Regions from separate parts of the Pseudomonas sp. 86_A genome, predicted to be linked through region 1. Evidence: predicted binding sites of a transcription regulator. Region 1 holds the regulator's gene; the other holds the start of a gene.
What was found. Region 1 encodes sigma-54, which starts transcription at its own class of promoters, with help from an activator protein. Its sites were predicted from a motif close to ANTGGCATNNANNTTGCTNT; they were not measured.

Region 2: the regulator sigma-54 is predicted to act here: its motif matches at 4,058-4,077, upstream of J5M57_RS26495 (circularly permuted type 2 ATP-grasp protein).

What each region holds. Positions count from the first base shown of each region.
Region 1 is NZ_JAFGYS010000002.1:296,324-303,633, forward strand. Features, by position in the region: gene lptC (LPS export ABC transporter periplasmic protein LptC) at 1-466, shown strand, start outside; gene lptA (lipopolysaccharide transport periplasmic protein LptA) at 453-998, shown strand; gene lptB (LPS export ABC transporter ATP-binding protein) at 998-1,723, shown strand; gene J5M57_RS04750 (RNA polymerase factor sigma-54) at 1,912-3,405, shown strand; gene raiA (ribosome-associated translation inhibitor RaiA) at 3,479-3,787, shown strand; gene ptsN (PTS IIA-like nitrogen regulatory protein PtsN) at 3,799-4,263, shown strand; gene rapZ (RNase adapter RapZ) at 4,266-5,123, shown strand; gene J5M57_RS04770 (HPr family phosphocarrier protein) at 5,139-5,414, shown strand; gene J5M57_RS04775 (ZIP family metal transporter) at 5,545-6,438, opposite strand; gene J5M57_RS04780 (superoxide dismutase) at 6,469-7,080, opposite strand; gene J5M57_RS04785 (hypothetical protein) at 7,083-7,310, opposite strand, start outside.
Region 2 is NZ_JAFGYS010000022.1:52,118-59,427, forward strand. Features, by position in the region: gene J5M57_RS26465 (ankyrin repeat domain-containing protein) at 1-440, shown strand, start outside; gene J5M57_RS26470 (hypothetical protein) at 637-1,167, shown strand; gene J5M57_RS26475 (PLDc N-terminal domain-containing protein) at 1,239-1,430, shown strand; gene speE (polyamine aminopropyltransferase) at 1,641-2,516, shown strand; gene J5M57_RS26485 (hypothetical protein) at 2,772-3,005, shown strand; gene J5M57_RS26490 (ribonuclease E inhibitor RraB) at 3,218-3,565, shown strand; gene J5M57_RS26495 (circularly permuted type 2 ATP-grasp protein) at 4,110-5,519, shown strand; gene J5M57_RS26500 (alpha-E domain-containing protein) at 5,532-6,482, shown strand; gene J5M57_RS26505 (transglutaminase family protein) at 6,479-7,282, shown strand.

The DNA.
Region 1 (7,310 bases):
TGTGGTCAAGGTCGAAGACACGGCCATCGACTGGTACGCCACCAACACACATACCCTGCAATACCTTCCGGACGGCAAGCTGCAGTACGAAATGACCTCCGACAAGGCCGAGCACCTGAAAGCGACGGACGTGACCCTGGTCACCAAACCCGACCTGAACATGTTCCGCGGCACCGAATTCCCATGGCACGTGACCAGCGAGCGTGGCGAGGTGAATCCTGACGGAACGCAGGTAGAACTGATCGACTCGGTACGCATCAAGCGCACCGATGAAAAGAACCGCGACACCCTGATCACCAGTACACGAATGACGGTGTTCCCTCAGCAGCAATATGCGCAGACCGAGCAACCCGTTAGAATCGACGGCGCTGGCGGTGTATCGACTGGCGTGGGAATGAAGGCGTATTTGAAGGAAAGCAGGATACACCTGCAATCGAACGTAAGAGGACAGTATGAGGCTCGTTAAAACCCTCCCTATTTTGCTCAGTCTGGGCGCAGCACTGGGAAGCGTGAGCGCCTGGGCTCTGCCGAACGATCAGCAGCAACCTATCCGCATTCAGGCCGACGACGCCCAACTGGACGACAAGAACGGCATCGCCACCTATAAAGGTGATGTGATCATCACCCAGGGCTCGATGACCGTTAAAGGCAACACGGTGACCATCACCCGCACCAAGACAGGTGACATCGACGTCGTGACTTCGGTCGGCAACCTTGCCTACTTCGAGCAATTGCAAACCGCTGGCGACACCAAGCCTGTTCAGGGCTGGGGCGTGACGATCCAGTACCACGCTGCGCAAAACCGCGTCGTGCTGATCGACAAGGCCAAGGTTGTCGACAAGGACAACAACACCACTCAGGGCGAGAAAATCGTCTACGACACCGTGAAGAAACTGGCCAGCGCCGGTCGCGCTACCGGCAGCAAGGTCACTGAAGCGCGTCCGCGCATCGACATGGTGATCCAGCCGAAGAAGAAAACCGACGAGAAAACCCAGTAATGGCAACTCTGAAAGCTCAGCACCTGGCCAAGGCCTATAAAAGCCGCCAGGTTGTGCGCGACGTCAGCCTGTCGATCGACAGCGGCCAGATCGTTGGCCTGCTCGGCCCGAACGGCGCTGGCAAGACCACCTGTTTCTACATGATCGTTGGCCTGGTGCAGGCCGATCAGGGTCGCGTGCTGATCGACGATCTGGACGTCAGCCACCAGCCCATGCACGGTCGCGCCAAGGCCGGTATCGGCTATCTGCCGCAAGAAGCGTCGATCTTCCGCAAACTGTCGGTAGCCGACAACATCATGGCCATCCTCGAGACCCGCGCCGAACTCGACAAGGCCGGGCGTCGCAAGGAACTGGAAAGCCTGCTGCAGGAATTCCACATCAGCCACATCCGCGACAACCTCGGCATGAGCCTGTCCGGTGGTGAACGCCGCCGGGTGGAAATCGCTCGCGCCTTGGCCACCGCACCGAAATTCATCCTGCTCGACGAACCGTTCGCCGGTGTCGACCCGATCTCGGTCGGCGACATCAAGCAGATCATCCATCACCTCAAGGCCAAGGGCATCGGCGTACTGATCACCGACCACAACGTCCGCGAGACCCTGGATATCTGCGAAACCGCTTACATCGTCAACGACGGTCAATTGATCGCCGAAGGTGACGCTGCAACCATCCTCGCCAACGATCTGGTGAAGGAAGTGTACCTGGGCCACGAGTTCCGCCTCTAAAGCGCGAGCACACCCGGCCAGCCGTTGGGGTGCTGTAACGTTGAAGCTGATTTTTATACGCTTTTATTGTTACAGCGCTCTAGGCAAACACGACAGTTTCAGGCATATAATTTGCTTAAGTTTGGCGCTTCGGCGCCCTGTAGTGGATGGCGCATGCGCGCCGGCGAATAAGGTGTTAAGCCCCTGCCATGAAACCATCGCTAGTCTTGAGAATGGGCCAGCAGCTGACGATGACACCGCAGCTGCAACAGGCCATCCGCCTGCTCCAATTGTCCACCCTGGACCTGCAACAGGAAATCCAGGAGGCCCTGGAATCCAATCCGATGCTCGAACGCCAGGAAGACGGCGACGACTTCGACAACTCCGATCCTTTGGCGGACAACGCCGAACAAAAGCCCAATACCGAGATTCAGGAACCGTCCTATCAGGAAACCGCCCCGACGGTGGACAACCTGGAGGATGGCGAATGGAACGAGCGCATCCCTAACGAGCTGCCCGTCGACACCGCCTGGGAAGACGTCTACCAGACCAGCGCCAGCAGCCTGCCCACCAGCGATGACGACGAGTGGGACTTCACCACCCGCACCTCCGCCGGGGAAAGCCTGCACAGCCATCTACTGTGGCAGCTGAACCTGGCGCCGATGTCCGACACGGATCGCCTGATCGCCGTGACCCTGATCGACTGCATCAACAATCAGGGCTACCTCGACGAAACCCTCGAAGAAATTCTCGACGCCTTTGACCCGGAGCTCGACATCGAGCTGGACGAGATCGAAGCCGTCCTGCATCGCATCCAGCAATTCGAACCAGCCGGCATCGGTGCGCGCAATCTCAGCGAATGCCTGCTGCTGCAACTGCGTCAGCTGCCCGCCAAGACCCCTTGGCTGAACGAAGCCAAGCGTCTGGTCAGCGACTACATCGATCTGCTGGGCAGCCGCGACTACAGCCAGCTGATGCGACGCATGAAGCTCAAGGAAGATGAGCTGCGCCAGGTCATCGAACTGGTGCAGAGCCTCAACCCGCGCCCGGGTTCGCAGATCGAATCGACCGAAGCCGAATACGTGGTGCCCGACGTCATTGTGCGCAAGGACAACGAACGCTGGCTGGTCGAGCTGAACCAGGAGTCGGTACCGCGCCTGCGGGTCAATGCGCAATATGCAGGCTTCGTCCGCCGTGCCGACACCAGCGCCGACAACACTTTCATGCGCAATCAGCTTCAGGAAGCGCGCTGGTTCATCAAGAGCCTGCAAAGCCGCAACGAAACCCTGATGAAAGTCGCCACCCAGATCGTCGAGCATCAGCGCGGCTTCCTGGAATACGGTGACGAAGCCATGAAACCGTTGGTCCTGCACGACATCGCCGAGGCGGTCGGCATGCACGAATCGACGATTTCCCGGGTCACCACGCAGAAATTCATGCATACCCCGCGCGGTATTTATGAACTGAAATACTTTTTCTCCAGCCACGTCAGCACCTCCGAAGGCGGCGAATGCTCGTCCACAGCGATCCGCGCAATCATCAAAAAACTGGTTGCGGCGGAAAATCAGAAAAAGCCGTTGAGTGACAGCAAGATCGCTGGTTTACTGGAGGCACAAGGCATTCAGGTGGCTCGCCGCACCGTCGCCAAGTACCGCGAATCCCTCGGGATCGCGCCTTCGAGCGAACGCAAGCGGTTGATGTAAGCCACGTTACAGCGTTCCAGTGGCAGGCTATCCGGCCTGCCGCTTTATGCACTGGCAACGAAGGAGAAGCTGTATGCAAGTCAACATCAGTGGACACCAACTGGAAGTGACCGAACCTCTGCGCGCTTACATCAATGAGAAACTCGAACGATTAGAGCGCCATTTCGACAAGATCACCAACGTGCAGGTCACGATGTGCGTCGAAAAGCTGAAGCAGAAAATCGAAGCCACCTTGCATATACCCGGCAGCGAAGTGGTCGCCAACGCGGAACATACCGATATGTACGCGGCGATCGACGCCTTGACCGACAAGCTGGATAAACAACTCAAAAAGCATAAGGAAAAGACCCAGAGCCTGCTCCAGGGCGCGACCGGTCGATAACCCCCCACCCCATGATCCGACTTGAAAGTATCCTGACCCCCGGCCGTTCCCTCGTGAACGTGCCGGGCGGCAGTAAAAAGAAAGCCCTCGAACAGATTGCCAACCTGATCGCCCGCGAAGTGCCGGATCTGGAGATGCAGGATGTCTTCGAGGCGCTGATCGCCCGTGAGAAACTCGGTTCCACCGGTTTCGGCAACGGCATCGCCATTCCCCACTGCCGCCTCAAAGGCTGCGAAGCGCCTATCAGCGCATTGATGCACCTTGATGCCCCCATCGATTTCGATGCCATCGACGGCGCACCGGTTGACCTGCTGTTTGTCCTGCTGGTCCCGGAAGCGGCCACCGATGCCCACCTGGAATTACTGCGCCAGATCGCCAGCATGCTCGATCGCAAGGAAGTGCGCGAAAAACTGCGCAGCGCACCGAGTAACGAAGCCTTGTATCAGGTCGTCCTGAGCGAGCAGAACGGTCACTAATCATGCGCTTGATCATTGTCAGCGGCCGCTCCGGCTCGGGTAAAAGCACCGCACTGGATGTCCTTGAGGACAACGGCTACTACTGCATCGATAACCTGCCGGCCGGCCTTTTGCCCGAACTCGCCGAACGCGCTCTGGTTCACACCGAACTGGCCCAGCCGCTGGTGGCTGTGTCGATTGATGCCCGCAACCTGCCGAGCCATCTGTCGCGCTTCCCCGAGCTTCTGGAAGAAGTCCGCAGCCGGCACATCCAGTGCGACGTGCTCTATCTGGATGCCGACGAGGAAACCCTGCTCAAGCGCTTCTCGGAAACCCGTCGGCGCCACCCGTTGAGCACCGCCAATCGCTCGCTGGCCGAAGCCATTCATGACGAGACCGCCCTGCTCGGCCCGATCGCCGACCTGGCCGACCTCAAGGTCAACACCACCAATCTGAACCTGTATCAGTTGCGCGACACCATCAAGCTGCGCCTGCTGAACCAGCCAGAGCCGGGCACGGCCTTTCTGGTCGAGTCGTTCGGCTTCAAGCGTGGCATGCCGGTGGATGCGGACCTGGTATTCGACGTACGCTGCCTGCCGAACCCGTACTGGAAGCCGGAACTTCGCGCGCAATCGGGTCTCGATGCACCGGTCGCCGAATACCTTGCGGCGCAGCCGGAAGTCGAGGAGATGTATCAGGACATCTTCGGCTATCTGAATAAATGGCTGCCGCGCTTCGCCGCGAGCAACCGCGCCTATGTCACCATTGCCATTGGCTGCACCGGCGGGCATCACCGCTCCGTTTACCTGACCGAACGCCTGGGTCAGGCCCTGCAGAAAACCCTGAAGAACGTCCAGGTTCGCCACCGCGACCTCACTTAAAGGATTCACACCGCGATGCCTGCTCTGGAAATCGAAATCATCAATAAACTGGGTTTGCATGCCCGAGCTTCCGCGAAGTTCGTTGGCGTGGCAGGCCAGTACCCGGATTGCACGATCAGAGTGGGGCGCACGCCGGAGACCACCGTTGACGGCAAAAGCATCATGGCGATGATGATGCTCGCCGCCGGCAAGGGCACCAAAATCTATCTGAGCACCGAAGGCCATCAGGAAGAGGAAGCGCTGGATGCGCTGGTGACGCTGATCAACAACTACTTCGACGAAGGCGGTTGATCGCCTGTAGTGGCGAGGGAGCTTGCTCCCGCTCGGCTGCGTAGCAGTCGTCAATACGGTGCAACTGGCAGATAGCGAATGGGGCCGCTTTGCAGCCCAGCGGGAGCAAGCTCCCTCGCCACAATTCAACTCAACCCAATGCTGTATCCATCACCATCATCAGACAGAACCCGATCAGCAAGCCAAGACTGGCGAGCTTGTCATGACCATTGCGTCGCGACTCGGGGATCACCTCATGGGTCACCACCAGCAACATCGCTCCCGCCGCCAGTGCCAGCCCCAATGGCAACAACAGCTCCGCCAGGCCGACCAGCCACGCACACAACAGGGCAAACACCGGCTCGACCAGACCTGACGCTGCGCCGATCACGAACGCCTTGACCCGCGACATCCCCGCCCCAGCCAACACCAGCGCAATCACCAGCCCTTCCGGCACATCCTGCAAGGCAATGCCCATCGCCAGGCTGTCCGCGTCGGGCACGCCGCCGCCCGCCGATACGCCGACCGCCATGCCTTCAGGAATGTTGTGGGCAATGATCGCGAAGACGAACAGCCAGATTCGCGGTGGAATCACCGGGTGTTCAAGGGTGCCGACCAGCATTTGCGCAGAGGCGCCGGACAAGCGCAGATCCACCAGATACAGGGCGCACGCACCGAGCAGGATGCCAAAGCAGATCAGGCCACTGGCGGCCCACGGTGTCAGACCCAGGCTTTCAGCGGCTGCGATGCCGGGCACGATCAGCGAAAACGCCGTCGCGGCCAGCATCACCCCGGCTCCAAACCCCAGCAACGTATCGCCAAGTGCCTGTGGCATGTTGCGAATAACCAGCACCGGCACAGCGCCAAGCGCTGTGCCGAGTGCGCAGATCGCACCACCCTGCAACGCCCGCGACAGTCGCGGCTCCAGACTCAGCCACTCCAGTCCATGGGCGACCAGCAAGGTCATGCCCGCCAACAGCAACAACGATCCCACGGCGTAACGAAACATACGCCCACCGCCGATCGCCAGTGTCTCAGTGCCCATAGTCAGCCTTGGATTGTTTTTATAGAAGACTTAAACCAGTGCGGCCTGAAAGCGCGCGGCGACTTCCGGCCAGTTGATCACGTTGTAGAACGCGTTGATGTATTCCGGGCGACGGTTTTGATAACGCAGGTAGTAGGCGTGCTCCCAGACGTCCAGACCGAGAATCGGCGTATTGCCGTTCATCAGCGGGCTGTCCTGATTGCCGCTGCTTTCCACGATCAGTTTCTTGTCGGGTGTGACGCTGAGCCAGGCCCAGCCACTGCCGAACCGGGTCAACGCGGCTTTGGTGAACGCTTCCTTGAAACGCTCGAGCCCGCCCAGTTGCTCATCGATTGCCTGGGCCAGCGCGCCATCAGGCTTGCCACCACCGTTGGGCACCATGACTTCCCAGAACAGCGAGTGGTTGGCGTGTCCGCCGCCCTGATTGATCACGGCCGCGCGAAGTTTTTCCGGCAATTGCTGGACGCTGGCGACCAGTTTTTCAACCGGCCACTCGGCAAACTCGGTGCCTTCAACCGCCGCGTTGAGGTTGTTGATGTAGGTCTGGTGATGCTTGGTGTAGTGGATTTCCATGGTCTGCGCATCGATATGCGGTTCCAGGGCGTCGTAGGCGTACGGCAAGGCAGGCAACGTAAAAGCCATTTTCAGTGAACTCCATGGTGATGTGTGGCTGGCGCGCGACGCGCATTGCCGGTATCCGGATGCAGCAGGCGCTGGGTGCGCGGATATTCGCCGTGCTCGCTGATGAAATTCAGCAGTTCGACGTAGGTCTTGCTGCTCTGGCGCAACGCCGCTTCCCGCAGGGCCGGACGCAGGCGCTCGTCCTGCATGGTCTGTAACAGCCGTTGATGAATCGCGCACAGGTATTCGGC
Region 2 (7,310 bases), on a different contig from region 1:
GTGATGCCGAGATGCTTGATCGCTTGGTCACGGCCGGTTTGCCGGTGAACCTGAAAAACAGCAAGGGCGACACCCTGCTGATGCTCGCCAGCTACTACGGCCATGTCGACGCGGTGCTGGTGCTGCTCAAGCACAAGGCCGACCCGGAACTGCGCAACGGCAACGGCCAGAGCCCGATTGCCGGTGCGGCATTCAAAGGCGACCTGGCCGTGGTCAAGGCATTGGTGGAAGCGGGCGCCGAGATCGAAGGTTCGTCCTTCGACGGTCGCACGGCACTGATGATGGCCGCAATGTTCAACCGCGTTGAAATCGTCGATTACCTGATCGGCAAAGGCGCCGACCCGCAAGCCAAGGACGCCAATGGCATCACCGCGCTGGACGCGGCGCGGACCATGGGCGCGGTCGATACCACGGCGCAACTGGAAAAGTTGCTGGCTTAAAGACTGTCGAGACTCTGTGGCGAGGGAGCTTGCTCCCGCTCCAGTGCGCAGCGCTGGCAACAATGGTGAGCCCACTGTTTTTCGGGATGCTAACCAGCCCAGCGGGAGCAAGCTCCCTCGCCACAGGTGTCGGGTGCACTCAAGAATGCGCTATCCTTCGCGCCCTCAAAATTCGCCTCCCACAGGACTCGCCCTCATGAAAGCCGCACTCGTCGAACTCATCAGCAAAATCAGCTCCGGCTGCATGGGCGAGGACGAGATCCTGAAAGTGGCCGATGAGGCCGCACAGGCCTACGCCGATGCCGCTGCTTTTCTGACAGCCAACCCCGATATCAACTACGACGACACCTTCCCGATTCCGCTGGGCGAGTGGGTCGTGGTCGGCAGCCTGCCGGAAACCGTGCTGTTCCAGGCCGACACCTACGTTGACCTGTTCGCGCAGATCGTCGCGTCGTTCGGCCCGGGCGTCGATTTCAACCTCAAACCCAAGCAATTGGCCAAGACCGAAGCCTTGACTGCACTCAACCGCATCCAGGTGCAGATGAGAAGCCTGAACAAGGAAAACGGCGGTTACACGCTGATGAACTTCAGCCAGTTGCTCGACGACGAACTGCAAGTGGTGCTGGTCTACGGCAACGACGTGCCTCGGGTGCTGGAGTTGTGCGCCGAGATCGGCATCGCCGCTGCGCCGTCGCTGGAAGCGCTGAAGGTTGCCGTTCACGTCTGAACGCAATAAAAGGGAACCCTGCGCGCGACCGTCTATCCTAAAAGTGCATGCCACTATTCTGGAGCGACACTATGGGTTCCACGTTCAACGGTCTGATCGGCCTGATCATCCTTGCCCTCGACATCTGGGCCATCATCAACGTGCTGAAAAGCGGCGCCGAGACCGGGATGAAAATCCTCTGGGTCCTGCTGATCATCCTCCTGCCGGTGCTGGGCCTGATCATCTGGGCGATTGCCGGGCCAAGGGGCAACGTCCGGATCTGATCCCGAGAGCCACGCGATATCCTTTGTAGGAGCGAGCCTGCTCGCGATAGCGGTTGTTCAGTCGCTGATTCATTGGCTGGAGAATGGCTATCGCGAGCAGGCTCACTCCTACAGGGTTCGACCTGTCATCTTCGGCAACGTAGAATGCGCGCCTTTCCCGGGCAATCGTCCCCACGATCGACGCCCGCGCATTCATCGGAGCACTTGACCATGACCGTCACCAAGACCAGCGAGTACCTGGAAACCCTCTACGAAGGCTACGGCCAGCGTTTTCGCATGGAAAAACTGCTGCACGAAGTGCGCACCGAACACCAGCACCTGGTGATCTTCCAGAACCCGCGCATGGGCCGGGTGATGGCGCTGGACGGCGTGATTCAGACCACTGAAGCCGACGAATTCATCTACCACGAAATGCTCACTCACGTGCCGATCCTCGCCCACGGCACTGCCAAGCGCGTGCTGATCATCGGCGGCGGCGACGGTGGCATGCTGCGCGAAGTGGCCAAGCACGACAGCGTCGAGCACATCACCATGGTCGAGATCGACGGCACCGTGGTCGACATGTGCAAGGAATTCCTGCCGAACCACTCCAAGGGCGCCTACGACGACCCACGCCTGAACTTGGTGATCGACGACGGCATGCGTTTCGTCGCCACCACCACTGAAAAATTCGACGTGATCATCTCCGACTCCACCGACCCGATCGGTCCGGGCGAAGTGCTGTTCTCGGAAAACTTCTACCAGGCCTGCCATCGCTGCCTGAACGAGGGCGGCATCCTCGTGACCCAGAACGGCACGCCGTTCATGCAGATCGACGAAGTCAAAACCACGGCCGGTCGCCTGCGCAGCCTGTTCCCGGACTGGCACTTCTATCAGGCGGCCGTGCCGACCTACATCGGCGGTTCAATGACCTTCGCCTGGGGTTCGACCAACCCGGCTTACCGCAAGCTGAGCCGCGAAGTCCTGCAACAGCGCTTCATCGGCAGCGGCATCGTCACGCGCTACTACAACCCGGAAATCCACATCGGCGCGTTCGCGTTGCCACAGTACGTGCTGCAGGCGATCAACAAGCCAAGCAACGACTGACCAGGTCGATGGATTCCTTGTGGCGAGGGAGCTTGCTCCCGCTTGAGTGCGCAGCACTCTCAAAATCTGCGCTCTCTAGATATTTTGGGGCCGCTTCGCAGCCCGGCGGGAGCAAGCTCCCTCGCCACACAAGCCTGTTTCCCCATCAATTAATTTTTTTTCATGTTCGCCCGCTGCAATCCTTTTGAACGATCAATCTCGCCAAAAGTCGAGATAGAGGTAAGCCCATTTGCGGGTTTGATCGAGGAGGCACCGATGCAAAAGTGGAAAGTCACTTTCGTGGACGATCATGGTGAAATTGTCGATGAGGTGTTCGAGCGCGCCGAATGCCCCAGCGATGACGAGGCCGCACGCCTGATCAAGGAACGGCTCCTGCCCGTGGCCGCGGAACTGGATATGAATGATCTGGAAGGGCGAACTCCAGACGCAGGTGCAAAAAACCTGAAAGCCCAGAACAGCATCGAAATCCGCAGCATCACACCAATCTGAAATTCTTCTTGTCACCCGACACGCCAGGCCTTGGCAGCGCCTCTGTCTTGGGGCTACTCTGCAAGCGAGATCAGCGAACGACTCGCTAAGGTCTGGTCTTGTCAGCTACATGCTTGTTTCCCGCGTACAACCACGTTGTCGAAGTACTTTGGCCTGTAAGGCCCGGGGCGGGAATACGGAAAGTCTATCCATCTATCCGAGGGGGACGATTCATGAGCACAGCCTATCAAGAAGACATCAGCAGCAACGTACTGCGCCGCATGAAAGAAGGCGGCTTCGATTTTTCCCGGTTCCATCCCATCGAGTTCTACGCGATTTTCCCGGACGAGGAGCGGGCGCGCAGGGCGGCAGGCAAATTTCGCGGTGAATCCATCAATGCCCAGGTCAGTGCGCGCGACGATGGTGCCTGGTCGCTGGAATTGAGCAAGGTGATGTACGCAACCTATGACGACATTGGCGATTTCGAGCAGGGCTTCTCAGCCGTGGTCGAGCCGCTGGGCGGCATCATCGAGGGCTGGGGCGTGAAGCAGGAGGTGCGCAATCGCCATCGTCTGAACTGATCTCCGGTTTCAGGTAGTGAACAACGGCTGACCCTCGGGTTGGCCGTTGTTCATTCAAAGATCAAAAGATCGCAGCCTGCGGCAGCTCCTGCACGATCACCTGCAGGAGCTGCCGCAGGCTGCGATCTTTTGCTTTTGCTTTCAAAACATTTCCAGAAGGCAAAAAAAAAGCCACCGGAGAAGGTGGCTAAAAGGGAAGACCGATAAGCAGAGAAAACCGCTCAGGGTTAAGCGGGGCGGGCTGCGACGGCAGTCCAGAGCCGTTGAGCCGAGTCCTTCGTGGCGCAGTGGCCGATGAAGTTTTGCAGCAGATGCGCGGATTATCCGCAGCCTGCGCCGGGCAGTGAAATCAACTCTGACTATGCTGGTGATAGGCGACAGCACTGCGTCGCAATGAGGCGGGGGCGATCAGGTTGGGGCATTTGCCGCACAGGAATGGTGCGGCGCTGCTGGCGTGAATATCCAACCGATTGAAATCAAAGCGTTTATGCCGATGGCACGGGCCTTGCGAAGGCCTGTTGGTCCGGGTGACAAGGAGTACGGCATGATCCGCACCTATTTTGATGAAATGTACGATGCCGGCGGCCAGGTCCGCCCGCATTACCGGGAGTTCGCCCGCTGGCTGGCCGATACGCCTGACGAGTTGCTGGCACAACGGCGACGCGAGGCTGATCTGCTGTTCCACCGGGCCGGCATCACCTTCACGCTCTATGGGGACGAGCAGGGCACCGAGCGCCTGATTCCTTTCGACACCATTCCGCGCAGCATTCCCGCCAGCGAGTGGCGGATCGTCGAGCGCGGCTGCATCCAGCGGGTCAAGGCGCTGAACATGTTTCTCGCCGACCTCTATCACGAGCAGCGCATCATCAAGGCCGGGATCATCCCTGCCGAACAGGTGCTGGCCAACGAGCAGTACCAGTTGGCGATGCAGGGCCTGGACCTGCACCGCGACATCTATTCGCACATCTCCGGCGTTGATCTGGTGCGCGACGGCGACGGCACCTATTACGTGCTCGAAGACAACCTGCGCACCCCGAGCGGCGTCAGCTACATGCTCGAAGACCGCAAGATGATGATGCGCCTGTTCCCGGAGTTGTTCGCCGCCCAGCGTATCGCACCCATCGACCATTACCCGAACCTGTTACTCGACACGCTGAAAAGCTCCAGTCCGATCGACGACCCGAGCGTGGTGGTGCTGACGCCGGGACGCTTCAACAGTGCGTTCTTCGAACACGCCTTCCTGGCGCGGGAAATGGGCGTCGAGCTGGTGGAGGGCGCGGACCTGTTCGTGCGCGACGACAAAGTATTCATGCGCACCACCGACGGGCCGAAAGCGGTGGACGTGATCTACCGTCGCCTCGATGACGCGTTCCTCGATCCGCTGGCGTTCAACCCCGATTCGATGCTCGGCGTGCCGGGGCTGCTGTCGTCCTATCGCTCGGGCAACGTGGTGCTGGCCAATGCCATCGGCACCGGGGTCGCGGACGACAAATCGGTGTACCCGTTTGTCACCGAGATGATCCGTTTCTACCTCGACGAAGAACCGATCCTGAAGAACGTGCCGACCTGGCAGTGCCGCAACCCCTCGGAACTTTCCCATGTGCTGGCCAATCTGCCGGATCTGGTGGTCAAGGAGACCCAAGGCTCCGGCGGTTACGGAATGCTGGTAGGGCCGGCGTCAACCACGGCGCAGATCGATGCGTTCCGTGAGCGGATCAAGGCCAAGCCCCACGCGTACATTGCGCAGCCGACGTTGTCGCTGTCGACCTGTCCGACCTTTGTCGAAAACGGCATTGCGCCGCGCCATATCGACCTGCGTCCGTTTGTACTGTCTGGCCGCGAAACCCGGGTCGTACCCGGCGGTTTGACCCGTGTCGCCCTGCGTGAAGGCTCCCTGGTGGTGAATTCCTCCCAGGGTGGCGGAACCAAGGACACCTGGGTGGTCGAGGATTGAAGGAAGCTTGCCATGTTAAGTAGAACTGCCTCGGATCTGTACTGGATGTCGCGTTACCTGGAGCGCGCGGAAAACCTCGCGCGGATGCTCGATATCAGCTATTCGCTGTCGCTGATGCCGCAGGACGGTCGCGGCGACGGTCTGCACGAACTGGCCATGCCGCTGTTGATCACCGGCACCCTCGACGATTACCTGGAGCGTCACGGCGAACTGCACGCCGAACGCCTGCTGCACTTTTTCGCCCTCGATGCGGCCAACCCGGCGAGCATCTACAGCTGCCTCGGCGCGGCGCGAGCCAGTGCGCATGCGGTGCGCGGGCGGATCACCGCGGACATGTGGGAAAACATCAACGCCACCTGGCTGGAGATTCGCGGGATCGCCGAGCAGGGCCTCAGCCGTTACGGCATGAGCCGCTTCTGCGAATGGATCAAGGAGCGTTCGCACCTGTTCCGTGGCGCCTCGTACGGCACCATCATGCGCAACGATGCGTTCCGCTTCATTCGCCTCGGCACCTTCATCGAGCGCGCCGACAATACGCTGCGACTGCTCGATGCGCGCTATGAAATGGCCGGCGATCAGGCCGAAGCGGTCAGCGACGGCACCGCTCATGCCTATTACCAGTGGAGTGCGCTGCTGCGGGCCTTGTCATCGTTCGAGGCCTACACCGAGATCTATCGCGACGCACCCGGGGCCCGGCATGTTGCCGAACTGCTGCTGTTGCGCGCCGATGTGCCGCGTTCGTTGCGCGCCTGCACCGAGGAAATCGACCAGATCCTCGCGCAACTGCCAGGCGCCAACGGTCGTCCTGCGCAACGTCTTGCCGCTGAAATGGACGCGCGCCTGCGCTACACCGGTATCAACGAAATCCTCGCCGAAGGCCTGCACGCCTGGCTCACCGAATTCATCCCGCTGGTGCGCCAGTTGGGCAATGCCATTCACAGTTCATACCTGGAGGCTGCATGAGACTTTCCATTAGCCACGAGACCACCTATCACTATGAGGATCAGGTGCGGGCGAGCATCCAGTATCTGCGCCTGACCCCGCACGACAGCGAGCGTCAGCACGTGTTGAGCTGGCAACTCGACCTGCCACGCCCGGTGCGCGCCCAGCTCGATCCGTTCGGCAACATCCTGCATGTGCTGACCATGGACGAGCCGCACGAAGCGATCATCATCGGTGCGCGAGGTCAGGTTGATATTGATGAGCTGCGCGAGGCCGAGCATGAAAGCCAGTCGGCGCTGCCGTTCCTGCGCTTTACCCGCCTGACCGAGGCTGACGAGGCGTTGCGCGCGTTTGCCGGCAATGCCTGCAAACAGCGACGTGATCGCACCGCACTGATCGACTTGATGCATGGCTTGAACCAGCACATGACCTACACGCCGGGTTCCACCGAAGTCGACACCAGTGCCGCCGAAGCTTTCGCCGGGCGTGCGGGTGTTTGTCAGGATCACACCCATGCATTTCTCGCCTGCGCGCGCAGCCTGGGGATTCCGTCGCGGTATGTGTCGGGATATCTGTACAGCGAGGACGCCGAGCACCTGGCCAGTCATGCCTGGGCCGAAGCGTGGCTGGATGACGCTTGGTACAGCTTCGACGTGACCAACCAATTGGCGCGCCCGGAGCGCCATCTGAAACTGGCGGTGGGCCTGGATTATCTGGATGCCTGCCCGGTACGTGGCATGCGCCGGGGCGGCGGGTGTGAGCAGATGCATGCCAAGGTGTTCGTGTCGCCAACCCCGGTTATCTCCGTGCAACAACAGTAAACGGCATCCCCCTGTAGGAGCTGCGGCA